2 linked regions of the Alloalcanivorax dieselolei B5 genome follow. Each later gene encodes a partner of the first gene's protein in a complex. Links are inferred from orthologs where the notes say so. Each region holds a gene or a part of one and is shown on either strand. Other genes may lie near its edges.

Evidence for each region.
Region 2: the proteins of B5T_RS05230 (region 1) and exbD are in contact, whole or in part, in a cryo-EM structure (PDB 9DDO), measured with the Escherichia coli proteins. The link is inferred for Alloalcanivorax dieselolei B5 from one-to-one orthologs.

Annotation. Positions count from the first base shown.
Region 1 is NC_018691.1:1,150,144-1,153,243, forward strand. What follows is about bases 1-2,999. They hold B5T_RS05230 (energy transducer TonB), read right to left. Parts: upstream 1,904-2,999; coding sequence 1,097-1,903; downstream 1-1,096. Other genes in these bases: mpl (UDP-N-acetylmuramate:L-alanyl-gamma-D-glutamyl-meso-diaminopimelate ligase), read left to right, coding at 1-395; B5T_RS05225 (flavin prenyltransferase UbiX), read left to right, coding at 410-1,021; B5T_RS05235 (ExbD/TolR family protein), read right to left, coding at 1,900-2,409; B5T_RS05240 (ExbD/TolR family protein), read right to left, coding at 2,406-2,789; B5T_RS05245 (MotA/TolQ/ExbB proton channel family protein), read right to left, coding at 2,779-2,999. In the rest of the region: more of B5T_RS05245, read right to left, coding at 3,000-3,100. UniProt on the Escherichia coli protein: Interacts with outer membrane receptor proteins that carry out high-affinity binding and energy dependent uptake into the periplasmic space of specific substrates such as cobalamin, and various iron compounds (such as iron dicitrate, enterochelin, aerobactin, etc.).
Region 2 is NC_018691.1:1,467,837-1,470,900, forward strand. The notes cover bases 1-2,963. They hold exbD (TonB system transport protein ExbD), read left to right. Parts: upstream 1-1,246; coding sequence 1,247-1,681; downstream 1,682-2,963. Other genes in these bases: B5T_RS06755 (biliverdin-producing heme oxygenase), read left to right, coding at 1-264; exbB (tonB-system energizer ExbB), read left to right, coding at 276-1,247; B5T_RS23735 (energy transducer TonB family protein), read left to right, coding at 1,678-2,484; B5T_RS06775 (heme/hemin ABC transporter substrate-binding protein), read left to right, coding at 2,612-2,963. In the rest of the region: more of B5T_RS06775, read left to right, coding at 2,964-3,064. UniProt on the Escherichia coli protein: Involved in the TonB-dependent energy-dependent transport of various receptor-bound substrates.

The DNA.
Region 1 (3,100 bases):
GTGTGCACGTTTACGATGATTTCGCCCATCATCCCACCGCCATCGCCACGACGCTCGACGGGCTTCGGCGCAAGGTCGGTGAGCAGCGCATCGTGGCGATCATCGAACCGCGTTCCAATACCATGCGCCTGGGCCGTCATCGCGATACTCTGGCACAAAGCACCGCCGCCGCCGACCAGGTGATCTGGTATCAGCCGCCGGGTCTGGACTGGTCCCTGGATGACGTAGTGGCGCAGTCACCGGTGCCGGCACGGGTGGAGCAGGATCTCGATGCGCTGGTGGCGGCGGTGGCCGCCGGTGAGCGCGGCCCCTGCCATCTGGTGGTAATGAGCAACGGCGGTTTTGGCGGTATTCACGGCAAGCTGCTGGACGCGCTGCACGCGGCACGGTCCTGATGGGAGAGAGCGCGATGCGACAACGGATCACTCTTGCGTTCACCGGCGCCTCCGGTGCCCCTTACGGGTTGCGCTTGCTGCAATGTCTGCTGGAAGCGGACTGCGAGGTCTACGTCTTGTTGTCGAAGGCGGCGCGGGTGGTGATCGGTACCGAGACCGATCTCAAGCTGCCCGCCGGCACCGGTGCCGCCGAGACCGCGTTGCGGGACTGGAGCGGTACCGATAAAGGCCGTCTGGTGGTCTGTGGCCTGGAGCAGTGGACCGCGCCGGTGGCGTCCGGCAGCGGCGCGCCGGCGGCCATGGTGGTGTGCCCCTGTTCCACCGGCACGCTGTCCGCCATTGCCAATGGCGCCAGCGATAACCTGATCGAACGGGCCGCGGATGTGGCGATCAAGGAACGCCGCCACCTGATCCTGGTGCCTCGGGAGGCGCCGCTATCCGCTTTGCATCTGGAAAACATGCTGAAGCTGGCGCGGCTGGGTGTCACCATCCTGCCGGCGGCGCCGGGCTTCTACCATCGCCCGCGGCGAGTGGAGGATCTGGTGGACTTCGTGGTGGCGCGTCTGCTGGATCACCTGGGCGTGCCGCAGACGCTGGTGGCGCGCTGGGGAGAGAAGGAGGGCTAAGCACCTGCTTATGCCCACACCCTGACTGGTCTGTTTCTGCTAGGGAGCTACGAAGCCGCCGCAGCAGCGTTGTCCTTATAGCGTGTAATTGATCGGAATCCGCACCGCCACCGGATCGCTTCCCAACTGGGCCGGGGGCGGCGGGAAGCGCAGCCGGCGCACCAGTTCCAGGGATTGCTGATCGAGAATGCGGCTGTTGGAACTGCCCACCAGTTCCACATTTTCCGCACGGCCCTGGGCGTTGACCCGGAAACTGACTTCCACTTCACCCTGCTGCCGGCGCATGCGCGCCCGGGCCGGGTAGACCTTGTTGTACTCGATGGTATCCCGCACCTTGCCGAGATAGCGGTTCAGAGCGTTGTCGTTGTCACCGCTGCGATGGACGCCCTCGCCAATGTCCCCGGCGATGCCTTTCTGGCCCTTGGGTTGGGGCGCGCCGCCCGCCACCTGTTCGGTTGGCTCCGCGTCCGGTTCCGCTTCGGGAGAACCGGCGGGTTCGGCCCGTGGCTCAGGGGCGGGTTCCGGCTCGGGCTTCGGCTCCGGTTTGGGGACGGGCTTCGGCTCGGGCTTGGGTTCCGGTTTCGGTTCGGGTTTGGGCTCCGGCTTGGGTTTGGGCTTTGGTTTCGGCTTCGGTTTGGGCTCGGGTTTGGGTTCCGGCTTGGGCTCGGGCTTCGGTTGAGGCTTGGTTTCCACCTGAGCCACCTGGGGCGCCGGTGCCGGTGGTGCCGGCTTGGGCGCCAGCGACAACGTCATGGCCTGCTGACCACCCTGAATGCCCACGCGGCCACCGGCCAGGGTCAGCGAATTCACCGTCACCAGCAGGCTGCCGTGAACCAGGATCGCGAGGGCCCAACTAATGATCAGTCGTATACTTCGCCTCACGGAGTGTTCTCGCTCTGGGTTACCAAACGAACTTCTTCCACACCCAGGTCTCGCAGTTTGCCCAGGTTTTCGCGCAATACACTAAGTGGCACACCGGCATCAGCCAGCAGGCGCACCAGCGGTAATGTCGTCTCTTGCCCGCTGTCGGCGGTGGCGGCGGTGGTGGGTGCCGTCGGGCTTTCTTTGGAGCCGTTTTGAGCCGCCTTGTCAGCCGCTTCCTTTTCCCGTTCCGCCTGATGTTCGGCGATCAGCGTGGCGAGGCTGGCCTCGGCCACCGGTTCGCCGTCATGGAACAGCACGCCTTGCTTGTCCAGGATCAACATCAATTGGCTGGGGTCTTCCTCGGTGGCGGCCTCGGCGCTGTTCGGTGCGGTCACATCCACGGTGGGACGTGGCGCCAACTGGCCGGCCACCATGAAGAAGATCAACAGAAGAAACACTACGTTGATCAGCGGCAGCACCGGCTCCAGCGGTGGCCGGCGGGGGCTGTTGTCTTCCAGATTCATGGCAGCAGCTCCAGCTGCACTTCCTTGAGGCCGGCGGCCCGGGCCACGTCAACGGCGGCGAGGGCGGCCTGCAGGGGCGCGTCCGGATCGCCGGTGATCAGCACGGCTTCGTCATGGCCGGCCAGCCTTTCACCCAGCTGTTCAAGGGACAAGGCTTCGCCGTTCCAGTCCACTTTGCCTTCCGCGTTGACGTGCAACTCCAGCCAGGTCTTGTCGTCCTGCCGTTCCACGGCTTCGCTGGGCACCACACTCACCGGCAGGTCCTTCCAGGCCCCGAAGCGGGTGGCCAGCATGAAGAACACCAGCAGAATAAAAACCACATCGATGAGTGGGGTGAGACTGATAGCCGGCGAACGGTGACGTTCGGGCTCAAGATACATGGGCGATGCGGGCCTCGCTGCTGGGAACGCTGTCCCGGGTCGGAGCGTTGCTGTCCTGGTCGAGGCGGCGGCGTTGTACTTTCAGCTGGGACAGGCGGTCCTGCAGTTTTTCCCGGCACACCTCAATGGTGCGGTCCGCCCAATGGAAGGCGGCCAGGGCGGGAATCGCCACGGTCAGACCCGCGGCGGTGGTCAGCAGTGCTTCCCAGATACCGCCGGAGAGAATGGCCGGATCCACCTGGGAGCCGGCCTGTTCCAGAGCCTGGAAAGCGCTGATCATGCCGAAGACGGTGCCGAGCAGGCCCAGCAGC
Region 2 (3,064 bases), 320 kb from region 1 along the record:
GAGGGTTCCAACCTGGGCGCCGCTTTCCTGCTCAAACACGCAAAAAGCGAGCTGGGGTTGTCCGAGACGTTCGGTGCCCGTCACCTGGCCGGCCATGACGACGGCCGCGGACTGCACTGGCGCCGGTTCAAGGAGGTCCTGGATGCGCTGATGCTTTCCCACGATGAGCGGCGACAGGCGCTGCAAGGCGCGCTCGACGCCTTCGGCTTTGCCCGCGAAGGCGTCGAGGTGCTGCTGGCCGGTGCCGTGGTGGACGTGCAGTGACGGGGGCGATGATGAACACCAAGGTCCTTTTCGTCGCTGCCTTTTGCATCGCCGGTTTGCTGGGTGTCGGGCAGGTCCATGCGCAGGAAGACGCGCGGCCGGCGGTGCCGCCGGAAACCGCTGCCTCGGAGGCGCCGCTCCTGGAATCCACTGAGGAGGAGACCGCGGCTGGCGAGACTCCGGATGCCGCCGCGCCGGCCGTGGAGTCGGTGACGGAAACCCATAATGATGGGCCGGTGCTGCCCCATGATTTGTCGCCGTGGGGCATGTATCAGGCCGCTGACCCGATCGTCAAAGCGGTGATGATCAGTTTGCTGCTGGCGTCCCTGCTGACATGGACGGTCTGGGTTTTCAAACTGGCGCAACTGTTTCGCGCGCGCCGGCGCGCCGGCCGGGTGCTGGCGGCCCTGGTGGAGGCACCGGATTTTGCCGGCGGTGCCCGCCATGCGGCTACCCGTAAGGGCGATGGCGCGACCCTGGTGCGCGCCGCCGAACACGAACTGGTGCTGTCCTCGGGCGGGCCGGTCACCGACGAGGGGCTCAAGGAACGGGTGGCGGCGCGGCTCGACCGAGTGCAGGTGGCCGCCGGCTCTCACATGAACAAGGGTACCGGTATCCTGGCGACCATTGGCGCGGTGGCGCCGTTCGTCGGCTTGTTCGGCACGGTATGGGGCATCATGAACAGTTTCATCGGCATCGCCCGCACCCAGACCACCAACCTGGCGGTGGTGGCGCCGGGCATCGCCGAGGCGCTCCTGGCCACCGGCATCGGGCTGGTGGCGGCGATCCCCGCGGTGATCATCTACAACCATTTCGCTCGCTCCATCACCCGCTACCGCGCCCTGCTGGGCGATATCACCACTGCTCTGATGACGCTGATCAGCCGGGATCTGGATCGCCACCATCCCCAGGCCCGCGCGTTGGCGGCGGCCGATAAGGAGGCCGTGCCGGGCGTGGTGCCGTTGCAGCGGAGCGGCGGCTGATGGCTTTCAAACCGCAGGGCGACGACGCTTCCGAATTGCCGGACAACCATGACATCAACGTCACGCCGTTCATCGATGTGATGCTGGTGTTGTTGATCATCTTCATGGTGGCGGCGCCGCTGGCCACGGTCAGCGTACCGGTGGATCTGCCGGCGGCGGTGGCCGAGCCGCGCCCGGCGGAGCCGAAACCGCTTTACCTCAGTGTGCAATCCGATCTCACGCTGACCCTGGGGCAGGATCAGGTGGTGACGCTGGAGACCCTGATCCCGGCCTTGCGGGATGCGCTGCCGGATCAGGAGCAGCGCATTCTGCTGCGCGCCGACAAAAGCGTGCCCTATGGTGAGTTGATGCGGGTGATGAACCGGCTCAGCGAAGCTGGATACCTGAAAATCGCCCTGATCGGCGCGGACAAGCCGGCGGATTCCAGGCCATGACGTTGTTGGCGGGACCCGACATGGAATCCGGCAGGCGGCAATGGCCGGCATGGGGGCTGGCGCTGCTGGTGGCGGCGATGGCCCATGGGCTGGTGGTGTGGGGATGGCTGTGGCATCCCCGTCAGGAGGCGTCGGTATTGCCGGCCGCGGCGCCACAGGTGGTGGAGGTGACGTTGATCGCGGCACCGGAGACACCGGAGGCGTTACCGCCTGGCCCGAAGCAGGTGGAGGCGGCACCTTCGGAGCCGGAACCGGTGGTGGAGCCGGAACCCGAACCGCCGCCACCGGTACCGAAGGTCAAAGCGGAAGTGGCGTTGCGGGAGAAATCCGAGCCGCCGAGGGAAAAACCGGAGCCGGAAAAAAAACAGACCCGACCGCAGCGAAAGGTCTCACGGCAGTCATCCGAGCAGGCCGCGCCGCAAACCACGGCCCCGGCGGCGGTGCCCGACGCGCAACCGGGTGAGGTGGCCGGCGCGCCGGCCGTTGGCGCGCCCAGTCAAAGCGAGATCAATGCCCGCCAGCGCTGGCAGAGCCTGCTGCGGGCCCATCTGGACCGGCGCAAGCGGTATCCGCGGCAAGCGCGGATGCGCCAGCAGCAGGGCGTGCCCTGGGTGTCGTTCACCATGAACCGGGAGGGCAAGGTGCTGAGCGTTTCGCTGTCCCGCTCCAGCGGCGTGGAAGCGCTGGATAAGGAGACCCTTGCCCTGGTGCATCGCGCGGAGCCTCTGCCGATACCGCCGGCGGAGGTGAAAGGGGAGCGGCTCAGCCTGACGGTGCCAGTGGAGTTCTTCATAGATCGCTGATTATCGGTACTGGCCGGGCGGTTTTTAATATTGAGAATTGTTATCATTCATGCCGAGTGGGCCCGCTGAGGCCGCGCTCGCTGATTCGTCTTATTCCAGGGATGCCGATTAACGGATAGGTGGAAACATGATGAGAAAAGTTTGCTTGAGCCTGGCGCTGTGCGCGGCGTGCTGGGTTCATGCCGGAGCCCCTCCGCGGGATAGCGCCACGGCGCCAAAGAGAGTGGTGGCCGCGGGCGGGGAAATCACCGAAATCGTCTATGCGCTGGAGGCTGGGGATCGGCTGGTGGGCGTGGACACCACCAGCAATTACCCCGCCGAGGTCGCGGCACTGCCAAAGGTCGGTTACGTCCGTGCCTTGCCGGTGGAAGGCATCATGAGCCTGCGGCCGGATGTGATTCTGCTGGCCGGTGAGGCGGGCCCGCCGCAGGCGGTGTCGCAACTGCAAGGGCTGACCCAGGTGGAGTCCATCGATTCGCGATGGAGCCGGGCGGGGCTGTTCGCGCGCGTTGACCGGATCGGTGAAGTGCTGGATCACACCGACCGGGCCGCGTCTCTGAAACAGTCGCTGCAACACCGT